4 regions of the Halobacillus sp. A1-3 genome follow, and region 2 is predicted to be linked to each of the others. Evidence: riboswitches for the same ligand, from Rfam matches in the RefSeq annotation. Region 2 holds a riboswitch; each other region holds the start of a gene.
The links. Region 2 has a riboswitch for thiamine pyrophosphate ahead of thiW (energy coupling factor transporter S component ThiW). Riboswitches for the same ligand answer to the same signal wherever they lie in the genome.
Positions count from the first base shown of each region.

Region 1: another riboswitch for thiamine pyrophosphate. It lies ahead of ACRYKC_RS06485 (ABC transporter substrate-binding protein); the one in region 2 lies ahead of thiW (energy coupling factor transporter S component ThiW).
Region 3: another riboswitch for thiamine pyrophosphate. It lies ahead of thiT (energy-coupled thiamine transporter ThiT); the one in region 2 lies ahead of thiW (energy coupling factor transporter S component ThiW).
Region 4: another riboswitch for thiamine pyrophosphate. It lies ahead of ACRYKC_RS17770 (thiamine phosphate synthase); the one in region 2 lies ahead of thiW (energy coupling factor transporter S component ThiW).

Region 1 is NZ_JBPCEO010000003.1:210,596-213,722, forward strand. It holds gene ACRYKC_RS06475 (ABC transporter permease) at 1-112, opposite strand, end outside; gene ACRYKC_RS06480 (thiamine-binding protein) at 109-402, opposite strand; gene ACRYKC_RS06485 (ABC transporter substrate-binding protein) at 402-1,409, opposite strand; TPP riboswitch at 1,528-1,638, opposite strand; gene ACRYKC_RS06490 (ATP-grasp domain-containing protein) at 1,785-2,729, shown strand.
Region 2 is NZ_JBPCEO010000001.1:186,719-189,845, reverse strand. It holds gene ACRYKC_RS00885 (PucR family transcriptional regulator) at 1-740, shown strand, start outside; gene ACRYKC_RS00880 (DUF3221 domain-containing protein) at 774-1,319, opposite strand; TPP riboswitch at 1,420-1,528, shown strand; gene thiW (energy coupling factor transporter S component ThiW) at 1,616-2,104, shown strand; TPP riboswitch at 2,110-2,212, shown strand; gene tenA (thiaminase II) at 2,261-2,947, shown strand; gene thiD (bifunctional hydroxymethylpyrimidine kinase/phosphomethylpyrimidine kinase) at 2,944-3,127, shown strand, end outside.
Region 3 is NZ_JBPCEO010000002.1:191,733-194,859, forward strand. It holds gene ACRYKC_RS03710 (phospholipase D family protein) at 1-1,235, opposite strand, end outside; gene thiT (energy-coupled thiamine transporter ThiT) at 1,346-1,912, opposite strand; TPP riboswitch at 1,998-2,096, opposite strand; gene ACRYKC_RS03720 (alpha/beta hydrolase) at 2,217-2,963, opposite strand; gene ACRYKC_RS03725 (SDR family oxidoreductase) at 2,991-3,127, opposite strand, start outside.
Region 4 is NZ_JBPCEO010000011.1:58,417-61,543, reverse strand. It holds gene ACRYKC_RS17775 (M14 family zinc carboxypeptidase) at 1-1,159, shown strand, start outside; TPP riboswitch at 1,350-1,458, shown strand; gene ACRYKC_RS17770 (thiamine phosphate synthase) at 1,549-2,160, shown strand; gene thiO (glycine oxidase ThiO) at 2,144-3,127, shown strand, end outside.

The sequences.
Region 1 (3,127 bases), on a different contig from region 2:
CAGGTAATAACCATTCAGGCACGTCAAAAGCCCGGCTGCTTCCTTCCCATAAAATGAGCAAAAGGATGAGGACCGAAGCTGGTCTCCATCCTTTTTTGAATACGCGTCTCATGACCGGTACTTCTCCGTCAATTGATCCATCGATGCTCCCTGAGGTTGATAGAAAATCTTAATTTGAGAGATGACGTTTTTACATCCACGCTCCACCATGGCTTCATTGATCTTTTCTATCAGGGGAAGGATCTCAGTAAGGTCACCTTCGATCGTTGTTTCCAAAGGATGGACCTCGTATTTCAAACCTGAAGCATCAATGATGGAGATCGCATGATCCACATAAGGAATGACATCTTCTCCACCTTTTGTCTTTGGTAAAATTTGGATGCTCACAAGAGAATTCGCCATCATTCTTCCTCCTCATCCGGTAAGAATTCGTTCGTAAATGCTTTTTCCGCTTCTAGTTTTTTATCTAGTAAATCGTGACTGTACATCCACGCCGCATAGTTTTCCCATACTTCTAAGTCTTGGATTCCCCATTGCTTAGCATCGTCCTGGTATTTAGGGGACAGCCATTTTTGACTCGCTTTCACAAGTTCGGGGTCAAGGTCTGGAACGGCCTCTATAAGGATATCGGCAGCTTTTTCAGGTTGATCGATCGCATACTCATACCCTTTAGAAACGGCTGCCATGAATGCTTCCACCGTTTCAGGATCATTATTTATTGTTTTCTCATTTGCTGTCAAAACAGGTGTGTAATAATCAAGTTTATCCGAGTAGTCGGTTAAGTACTGCATATTCAGTTCTTCTCCGCGAAGTTCGGCTTCGACACCAGTCCATCCATAATAAATCCAGGCAAAATCAATGTCACGTTCGACAGCGGTAAAGAAATCAGAGTTCCCCATATTAACAATTTCGACTTCTTCCACATTTGCATTTTCCTTCTGCATCAAAGAAGAAAGAACAGCTTTCTCAACTGGAGCACCCCAGCCACCATACGTTTTCCCTTCGTAATCAGCTGGAGAGGTGATGTTCTTTTCCTTTGGTGAAGCGAAACCTGAAGTATTATGCTGAATAATCGCTCCGATAGAGACGATCGGAATTCCTTGCACTCGCGCTTCCGTCAGAGTCTCCTGGGCACTGATTCCGAAGTCGGCTTTTCCTGAAGCGACAAGCTGGTCTGCGCCCGCTTCTCCTGGTAACATAATTTCAACATTTAGCCCTTCTTTTTCGAAGTAGCCTTCTGCTTTTGCGACATATAAGCCTGTATGATTGGTATTCGGCGTCCAATCCAGTACAAGCTTGATATCTTTAGTTTCTTTCTGTTCACTGCTTGATTCTGAACTTGCTTCATTGTCGCTAGAACATGCGCCAAGCAGAATAACAAGCAATACAAGCATGAATAACTTTTTCATAAGATTCCCTCCATTTGAGTTCATCACTACTGGTCAAAAGGGAGAACCTATGAATATGGAATAGGGCATATAAAAAGCACCCTGTACCATACCCAGGGTGCATATCTATAACGATAATGAACTCGTTTCAGATGTTCCCTACGCTGGTATAAACCAGATCAGGTTCTAAGGGTCAGTATCAAAAAGGATACAATCTCAACCAGCTACACTGGTCCCCCTACATTAAACCTATGAAGTTGATGAACAAGTAGATTATAGTTTCACTTTGCCACAGTTTCATAGATTAATCAAGCACTATTAAAAGCTTATTCCTAGTATTTCAATAGGTTTTATGTGTTAGAATAGAAGAAACATCTGCGAAAAGGAGTCGGATCAATGAGCAAAATTTATGTACTTCACGAGAATGACGAATGGACCGGCCATTTGACTGAGCGATTAGAGGAGCTTGAACTGCCTTATGAGCTATGGCATCTGGATGAAGGAACGCTTGATTTAACGAGTGAACCTCCGGAAGGGGTCTTTTACAATCGAATAAGTGCTTCTTCACATACCCGGGATCATCGTTTTGCCCCTGAATTTACAGAGGCCGTCATAGCATGGCTTGAACGCCATGGAAGAACGGTGATTAACGGCAGTCGTGCGCTAAGGCTGGAAGTAAGTAAAGTAAATCAATATATGGCTTTGAATCAATCTGGAATTCAAACACCAAAAACCATCACAGCTGTTGGTAGAAATAATATTTTGAAAGCAGCAGACCAATTGAATTTGGATTCGTTTATAACAAAGCATAACCGCGCTGGAAAAGGGCAGGGGGTGCAATTGTTTCACTCGAAGAATGCCCTGAAGGAATATTTGGAAGGTCCGTCGTTCGAAGAGCCTGTTGATGGTATTACTTTGCTACAGCAGTATATTGAGGCGCCGGAACCTTTTATCATCCGTCATGAATTTGTCGGAGGGAAATTCGTTTACGGAGTGAAAGTTGATACATCTGAAGGCTTTGAATTATGCCCGGCAGATGCTTGCACAATAGAAGATCTCTACTGCCCGACCGATAGTGAAGCTGAAGAACCTAAGGCAAAGTTTGAAATCCTTGAAAACTATCGTCCAGAAATCATCGATCAATATGAAGCATTTTTGAAAGAAAATAACATCGATGTTGCCGCTATCGAAGCAATTCAGGATAAGGATGGAAACCTTTATTCTTATGATGTGAACACAAACACCAATTATAATTCAGACGCTGAAGCAAAAGCTGGAGTTTATGGAATGCTTGAGCTTGCGAAATATTTAGGAGAACAATTGAATCACGTTCATGCTTAATGGAAAACCTTTGTTAAATCTAAGTGTTGAAACGTCCTTCATTTCGCAAGCCTCCTGGTTCTGAAGAATTAGATTTCTTGGGCCCGTTACTCAATAAGGGAGATGAACAGGCTCCATTCAACACCAGCACGATTATTCAGTATCTAGTAGGGTTTAATAAAACGGAAGTAAGGGATTTCTATCAATCAGAGTTACCTGCAAATGAAAGTGAAAAAGTCTATCAAAAGGTTTTTGCAAGAATCCATTCAATCTGAAAATTAAGGTAAAGAAATCGATTATTACTCCCTTCCAGGGCGTTTTCGTTATTCTGAACACTCGCAAGGAGGTCTGGGAAATGGTGAGCCTCCTGTGGGATGATCATGACAGGGGAGACCCCGGAGAGCGCTAGCTCGAGGAGG
Region 2 (3,127 bases):
TTGATAAATCCTATATATGTCTCGTGGGAGATATTCGTTTTAAGAAAGCAATCGATGATCACATCGCTTCAGACGATCATAGTGTGAAATCTTCTTCTATGCATAGTCGAAATTACTATATTCAAAAGGAGGTCACTCACGCGGGAGATGTATTGAAGCGGGATACGATGACGACTTTTGATGAAGGAGAGGTCATAGTTTATCTTGATGCCGACGCTAGTACGTATTCAAAAACGGCGAATCAATTCCTTGATTTAGTCGAGAGAAGGTTGAATGAATTACTAGCTGGCATTACGATAAGCTGGGGGATTTCTTGCCCGAAAGAAAAAGACTACACTTTCCACCAAAGCTATGAGGAGGCAAAGGCTGCATTAAAAATCGGCCGCCAGCAGCACGAGGATGGTGACAGGACTTTTTTTAGTGATACGAGAATGAACCGACTACTTATGGCCTTGTCCCACGAAAGAGAGATAGAAAATATTGTAGAAGAGACGCTGGAGAAATTGATTCAATACGATGAGAAAAGACAGACCGATTTGATTCATACCTTCATTGTCTACAACAAATACAACAGCAACGTCAGCCAAACAGCTCGGGCCTTAAATTTACATCGTCAATCGTTGTTACATCGACTCCGAAATATTGAACAATTGACTGGCCTTTCCTTATTAGATGCTGATGATCTATTCCTTTTAGAGTTGAGCGTGCGATTATGGATGTTGAAAAAAGTAGAAGAATGAGCGTTTCAGTAAGCTGAAACGCTCTTAAAGGTTTTATTTTGAGTCAGGGATAAACTTTTCTACTTCTCCATTGCCTGTGCCAACTTTAGACAATTGAACAAGCCATTCGTCTGAATCGATATCAAAAGACAGCATTTTTACAGATAAAATATCCTGGGTAGACAGGTCCTTCAGGGCATTGGACAGGGCCTCGTAGGCTTCCAGGTCTGCCCCTTCCACTGCACTCATTTCCAAAACAGAGACGTGATCCGCAGCTGCCTGTTCAGGATAAGATTCCTGTATATCACCTTGGGTCCAAACCTCCACTTGCTTACCAATAAAGGAATCACCTGAAATTCCTGAAACCCACATGGCTCTAGGATTCCCTTCAGAGTCAGGATCCACCGAGTCAACGACAAGAATTCGGTCGTCTTCCTGTTCCATTACATAGCCAGTGATGTCGGGAGGAAGATTTTCATCGGAATCGCTCGTACTGGATGATTTCGAATCTTCCCCGCCATTAGTGGAGCTCGTTGTATCTGTTGAGCAGCCTATCAAAGTGAGTAGACATACCATGCTAATGATCCACCATGCTTTCAAAATGATCGCTCCTTTTCAAAAAAGCTTATCGGTTTTTGTTTACGGGTGACAAAAAATAACAACTCTGTTATGCTGAAATCATCCAAGCGAATACCAATTCATTTACTACTAGGGGAGCCTGAATGGGCTGAGAAGAAAGCATGATGCTTTCTGACTCTTATGGACCTGATCTGGTTAATACCAGCGGAGGGAAGTAGTTGGACGATACGTCTATTTACTATATACCCATTCAAAGTCAGGTCCTCACCAGGATCTGACTTTTTTTATAGCTTCCCTTTAAGAAGGGAGGTATAACGATGAACAGTACAAGGTTGCTTACAACGATGGCCGTTTTTGTAGCTATTGGTACGCTTGGTTCGCAATTGTTGTGGTTTCCAGCTGGGATTGCTAAAGCATATCCCGTCCAGCATGCAGTCAACGTTATGGCTGCGGTCACTCTAGGTCCCATCCCGGCAGTGGTCATTGCCTTTACGATTGGATTATTGCGAGTGCTTCTAGGGTTAGGTACACTGCTCGCTTTTCCTGGGGGAATGATTGGTGCATTTATGGCGGGGTTGTTTTACAAAACCTTTAGGAAAAAAATCTTTGCCGTTGTTGGTGAAGTCATTGGAACAGGTGTAATCGGAGCTCTGTTTGCTGTTCCTTATGCCCAAGTGTTAATGGGGAGTACAGCAGGGGCTTTCGCTTTTCTCCCACCTTTTCTTGTCAGCAGTATAGCAGGTGCGATGCTCGGCTGGGTAGTCGTCTCACGAGTCAATCAGAAACATTTACTTTTACCATCATAATACACGGAATCTACTAGGGGCGCGAGTGTTCGCTGAGAAAAGGTCATCCTTTGTCCCTCAGAACCTGATCTGGTTAGTACCAGCGGAGGGAAGTAGTCAGTATCCACATCTATTTTCCCCTCTAGTGGCTTCCAAATCATTAGGAGGCTTATTTCCATGACATTTACAGAGTTGTTAAGAGAAGAAAATAACGATATTTTTGAAGAGATTTTCACACATCCATTTGTTAAAGGAATCGGAGAAGGTGTTGTTCCACCTGAATCCATAGCCCATTACATCAAAGCGGATTACGAGTACTTGAATGCGTTCATGCACGTCTATGGCATTGCTATGTCCAAGTCTTCGAAGCGTGAAGATATCGAGTTTTTTAACGATCAAGTCAGCTTTGTTCTTCATAGTGAAGTCCATCCGCACCATAATTTCTGTGAACACATTGGAGTGCGCTATGAAGAGCTACAAGGGTATCCACTTCCACCGACTGCGGATCACTATATCAAGCATATGATCTTTCATGCCAATCAAGGCAGTTTAGGAGAGATACTAGCCGCCTTGCTTCCATGTCCGTGGACTTACCTTGAAATTGGACACACACTTATGAAGCAATATCAGCCGACAGAAAATCACCCTTTTCACCCTTGGATCAGCTTCTATGCAAATGGAGAAATCGAAACGCTGACGAACCATTTACGTGCCAGATTAGATTCACTTGCTGCTGAAGCTTCTGAATCTGAACAGCAAAAAATGAAGGAAGCTTTTAGAAAGAGTTGTCAATTGGAATGGTTGTTCTGGGAAATGTCCCTGACCTGTGAAGAGTGGCCGACTGCGGGGGTGACTACAAAATGAATCAAGTCTCTTGTGCGTTAACGATTGCCGGGACAGACCCAAGTGGTGGAGCTGGGGTTCAGGCAGACCTGAAAACCTTCCAAGAGTTAAAAAGCTATGGAATGTCTGTCATCACATCGGTTGTGGCACAGAATACGACAGGGGTGAAGGGAGTTCACCATCTCCCTATAAATATGCTGG
Region 3 (3,127 bases), on a different contig from region 2:
TTTTCTTTCGACTTATCTATATATAACATTTTGGTGTGAAACTGCTCGATATTTACTTCATACCAGCGCATATTGATGTTTTTGTTACCTAAATTCTTCATTTCCGCTGCTACAGGTAAGTTAGGCAGGCCAGGTTTTTGGTGCCCAAAGGCTTTCTTATTCGGATCCATGATTATATTGACTACAGCCCCGCGATCAGCCGCTTTATCAAGCTGGTCAATCACTTTCCGGTCACCCAAGTAATACATGCCTAGCCAAACATTATCGCCTTCTCCTGCTTTTTTAAGTTCATCAAGAATGGAGCGATAGATCTTTCCTTCCGTCACAAATTGAGTTTGTAAATTTCCCTCTTGTTTTTCAAAAGACATGTCTTCATATTCAGGAAAATCAGCTTCTCCTGAATAATTGACCACTGCTTCTTCTGCTTCTAATATATCCTTAATGATTGGGCCTTTCATTTTGAATGCTACATTCTCATGATAGCCGCTTGCATCGTGTGGGTTTGCAGTTTGAACAATGGCAGAATCCTCCGTGACCAACAGCTTACGGTGATTCGCTTTAATGTTCAATAACTTCATGTACGACCTTAAGGTGACATCTGGTGCTTCTTTTGCGATTGGGTTACCAATCCAGCCCTGCCCTTCGGTTCCCATCCAGGAAAAGAACAAGCGCCATACGCTTGAATAAAGAGGGTTGGAATCACGGAGCTTATTTAGATTCGTGAGTACAACGTCCACTCCAGCGTCTTCTAAGCGGCGGATGGTCTCTGATTCGTACGATCCATAAATGGTATTGATCCGATCAGTAATGAAAACAACTTTTAGGTCAGGATGTTTTTCTTTTTGCTGGACAATTTGATCAACAAGGTTATCCGAAATCGGAGGAAACTCATTTTTTCCGTTTGTATAGCCATTAAATAAGAACATATCCGCTACAATAAAATCTTCTGCCTCAGAAATCGTCCGCCCTAACTCCTGAAAGATTTGACGTTCATGTACCGTCTCTCCGTCTTTATTCTCGTACGTTAAATCATAAAAAAATTCGATATCTTTCATCGAATGGGTTTCTCCTTGATAAGATATTCCTTCAGGCAATGGCTTCCACGAGGTATGATAGGCAATCATGAAGGTATTAACGAGGATAAATATGATGATGGTCCAGAAAATTTTGCTCTTATGAATTTGTCTTAACTTATTTCTTCTTTTCCGCATCCGTTTCTTCAAAAATCTCTTCATTAGTCAGTCCGCCTTTTTTATAGGGTGCAGTACTATTTTCACTAAAAAAATAGAAATCAAACCTAATACCTAAAAAAACCCTCGTTTTTATATAAAACGAGGGTTTTATCTTACTTTATTACTAATTGTGGGCGTTGAACAAAAAGCAGGGCTACAATCATCGCGCTCAGGACAAAAGCCGGCAGCATGTACCCCCCGTTATAAATAAGGGAGTACAACCATACGGGCTGACCTTCTGGAGCGAATTCTCCGTAAAAGACTATTCCAGCAATAAAGTGCCCCAAAAAGCGGAGTAAGCTTCCGATAAAACATCCGACAGTCACCCAAAAAATCAAAGAACCTTTTTCATTCGAAGAGATAGCTTTCCAGAGTGGTTGTGCCACAACCCCAGCTAAACCGATGACAGAAAAAGCGACCAGATAATCGAGAACCGTCTGCAACGGCGTGATGATATAAGCACCCGTTAGTATTTGATAAATCCCGAATAAAAGTCCTGTCGTCATTCCTCCTTTTACTCCCCAGCGAAATGCCATGATAAAGACGGGCACCATTGCAAATGAGACAGATCCGCCCTGCGCCCATAGTTTAAACGATAAAAAAGGAATGATATCAAGTAAAATGGCTAAAGCAGAAAAGATTGCCATTTCCACTAGAAATAATACACGTTGGTTTCTCACGATTGAGCCTCCTAATAAAAGACACAAAAAAAGCAACACCCAGGGGAAGCTTCCTGATGGAGGTTCCCGTTAAGCATTGCTCAACCATCAAAAGAGCCACCATCCCTACGCCAGTGCTAACTGACAGGTTCGAAGGGTCTGAACCGCATTCACTCTCAGCCGGAAGGCTCCCCTTGAAGGCTTTATACCGTTTACTTTTCTTGATTTGTCTTCTATTATAGTAAAAAAACAATGAGAATACAAAGATTTTTATTGCCCGGGAAATCCCTTTATAAAGGTATTCTAACGGTTGGGCTTTCGCTTATCATTTCGTTTTCGTGTACATTTGAAAGAATTCTAGACTTCGCTCAATAATTAAATCCTGGTCATTATCCAGTGTGGCTACGTGATAACTGTTTTCTAAATGGACGATTTCTTTGTGTTCTGAAAACACAGTATCAAAAATCACCTCTGAGTTATGCGGAGGAACGACGTGATCTTCATCTGAAACAAACACAAGTATCGGACAATGGACGCTTGATAGCTGGCTTTTCACCTGACTCATTAAATCTAAAAGCTGGTCAATGGAACGAACTGGTGTCCGTTCATAAGCAAGCTCTTCTACATCTTCCATCTTAATATCCGAACCAATCGCATCAGTGAACGGACCGTCCATTGCTTCTGTATTTTCCATCGCAGGAATATCAATCGCCGCATTAATCGGAATGACGCCTTCAATATCCGGATAGTTCTGGGCGACATATAACGCAAGTGTACCTCCCATAGAGAGTCCTACAGTAAAAATAACCTCACACCGATCTTTCAACCAGCGGTAACCCTCATCAATGGACTCGATCCAGTCCTCTTTTGTCGATTTTTCCATATCTTCTGGTGTCGTTCCGTGACCTTTCAGTCGTGGCGCACAAACGGTGTATCCAGCCCTTGCGTAGGCTTCTGCAAGAGGCCTCATGCTTTGAGTTGTACCAGTAAACCCGTGGGAAACTAGAATACCGACTTCATTTCCCTTGAAGTAAATAGGATCTGCACCTTTCAAGACGTTCGTCATTTCCATAAATTTCTCTCCTTTATCGATATATAATCAGGAAAGCAGATTTTTTAAAACCATTCTCTCTAACCATGCCCACGGAAGCACCTTCTTTAAGAATAGGTTCATCCTTACTCCTGGGCCAATTGGATAACGCAATTTTCGAATGCGATCTTTGTCTGCAAGTTTGG
Region 4 (3,127 bases), on a different contig from region 2:
TCAAGTCTCTGAGTCTAAAAAAGAATTCACTTATGATGGGGTGAACTATCCTGCTGGAACTTATATCGTGGATATGAGTCAGGCAAAAGCAGGGCTTGCGAACACGATGCTATGGGATGGTGAAGATATTACTGATATTACACCGGCTATGTACGACATCTCCGCATGGAACTTACCTGAGCTATGGGGATTTGAAGCGGTCAAAGTCGATGCCAAAAGCTCGTTTAACGTGAAAGTACACGATGTGAAAAAAGTAACTGCGGACGGTGAATTGGTCGGTGATGGCCCTTATGTAATTCCAAACTCTTCTGTGAAAGCCGTCAATCTCGTCAATACACTCATAAATCATGGTTTTGATGTAAAAAAGGAAAAAGAGAATTTTTACGTGAATGCGAAGGAAACACCTGAATTAAGAAAACTGGTCGAGAAATCGGGCATTACTGTGAAGACAGAGGATGTGGCGAACGGTGAATCGCTGAATGCTCAAAAAGTGACCATCCTCAAAGATGGTGGCATCTACAAATCACAATCGCACGCAGGTACCTTGGCGGCTTTACAACGGTTAGGGTTTGATGTTGAAGAGATAACACCACAGCAGCTTGCAGCAGAAGGGCTCCGGGATACAGACGTTTTCTTTTTCAGCGGAACGTCCCGCATGATTTCATATAACAATATCCCTGCAAACGATGAATTTGGACTTGAAGATGAGAACGAATATAAAGCATTTAAACAAAACATCCAGTCCTTTGTAGAAGAAGGCGGCAAATATATTGCTGTAGGAACTGGTGCCTCTGAAGCAACGAAACAGCTTGGCTTAACAGATGTGACCGTAAATGAAGGCTATTCTAACAGCAATGGAATCGTAAGAGTTGACTATAGTTCGTCTCCACTAACCTCTGGATATGAGTCCACTGATTATGGGTTTGTCTATCAACCCGTATGGTATACAGACGTTGAATCGGTAAATGTTCACGCCTCATTCAACACGGATGATTTCTTTGTGGCTGGACACTGGGAAAACCGTGAGGGTGCACAAGGTAAGCCTGTAATCGTAAATGAAAAAGATCAAGACGTAACATTAATCGGACTTGAAGCAGGGTTCCGAGACCATACTGATTACTTATTCCGCCTGTTCTCAAATGCGATTTTTACCAAATAAACAAACAGATTAGACCCATTAATTACCACCTCAGGTCATCCATAATTTGGAATATTTGAGGTGGTCTTCTTATATCATCGCGATACTGGATAAATTGTAGTCTATTGGTCCTAATTCTAAACATTTCCAGAAATTGTGTGGACGAAATATTAAAATTATTGTAGAGTAAAGTCAAACGCCAACTGAATAGTTCATTCACTAGGGGTGCCCTTGTTAAGGGCTGAGATCAAAGTAGAACTTTGAGACTCTTTGAACCTGAACTGGTTTAAACCAGCGGAGGAAAGTGACGAAGATAGGCTTTAGACACGTAACGTGTATTCTATAAGTAATGCCACTTTCCTCCGGGAGAGTGGCATTTTTTGTGCTCAAAAATAAAGGAAGTGTTGGAGTTGCAACTAATAACCGTAACCGATGGAAAAATGGGAGATATTCAACTGTTATCTACGATTCTGCTTATCTCACCATATGTAGATGGAATCATTCTGAGAGAAAAACAAAGAGCGCTGCCAGACTACCTCTCTCTCGTGAATCGTTTGATAGAGAGTGGGCTTCCAAAAGAAAAGCTGTATGTTCATAGGCATTATTCTTTCATGAAAGACACAGGGATTCGAAACCTTCACTTGCCGGAAAAAGGCTATTCGCTCAGAGAAGTTAGGAGTAATTTTCCACATGAAACTGTCGGGGTTTCCGTTCATTCTCTGGAGTCTGCTCATCAAGCTGAGAAGGAAGGGGCTGATTACGTAATATTTGGACATATCTATTCCACCAATAGTAAAAAAGGTGTGGCTCCACGAGGACTGGAACTGCTTCAAAGGATGACTTCTTCACTTAGAATTCCTGTCATAGCGATTGGGGGCATTCATAGCCACCAGATGAAAGAGTTAGCGGAGGCCGGCGCATCAGGTGCAGCAGTGATGTCAGGTATCTTCGGTGAAAAAGACCCACTTCAAGCTGTGAAAAAATATAAAAAGGAGGCTTTTATTTATGATCGATCACGTTGATACTCTCATCATCGGGGGAGGAATTATTGGTCATTCGATATCCTATTATTTGAATAAAAGTGGCGTATCAACATTAGTCGTTGAAAAGTCATCCAGTGGAAGTAAAGCGACAAGAGCTGCGGCGGGTATGCTCGGTGTTCATACGGAAAATAAAAAGGCAAGTGAATTTCATAAACTTTGCGAGTCAAGTCGGAATTTATATAAGGAATTATCGAAAGAGCTGCGAAACCTCACATCAATTGATATTGGTCTTTCTGAATATGGAATGCTAGAAATTGCTGTTGACTCAGAACATGAAAAAGAACTAGCTGCAAAAAAGGAAGAATTCCCTGACTTAGAGTGGATAACGGCCAATGAAGTAAAGGATCGTATTCCCTCTCTTATCAATAGTCGCGGGGCACTGTTAATGAGAGAAGATGGTCATGTTGAGCCTGCTAAAAGTTGTGAGGCGTTCAAGAGAGCTGCTTTTTTCTATGGAGGTAGATTAATAGAAAACAATACTGTACTTGGGATAGAAAAGGTGAAGGAAGGTTATCAAGTACAGCTGGAAACAGGAACTCTTATAGCTGAGAGAATAGTTGTGGCTTCAGGAGCTGACAGCGGACGCTGGTTTGAATCGACTGGGCTCGAAAATCCGATGGTCCCTACGAAAGGAGAATGTTTTTCTTTGTTTCCTGCCAGGCAGTATTTCAAAGAAACATTGTTCTTCCGTAATTTTTACCTTGTGCCTAAACTGGATGGTCGTTACCTCATAGGAGCCACTTCGATTTCCGGAGACAGTAGCACCACAACAACCGGCGGTGGATTAGCCAGCTTAATGAATGAAGTATTTTCTGTTCTCCCTGATCTTCAAAATGAACCTTTTCTAGGATGCTGGTCAGGCATCAGACCTGGTTCCGTAGATGGCTCGCCGATCATAGGTGAACATCCGAATCTTCCAGGTTTCTATTTTGCTACAGGGCATTAC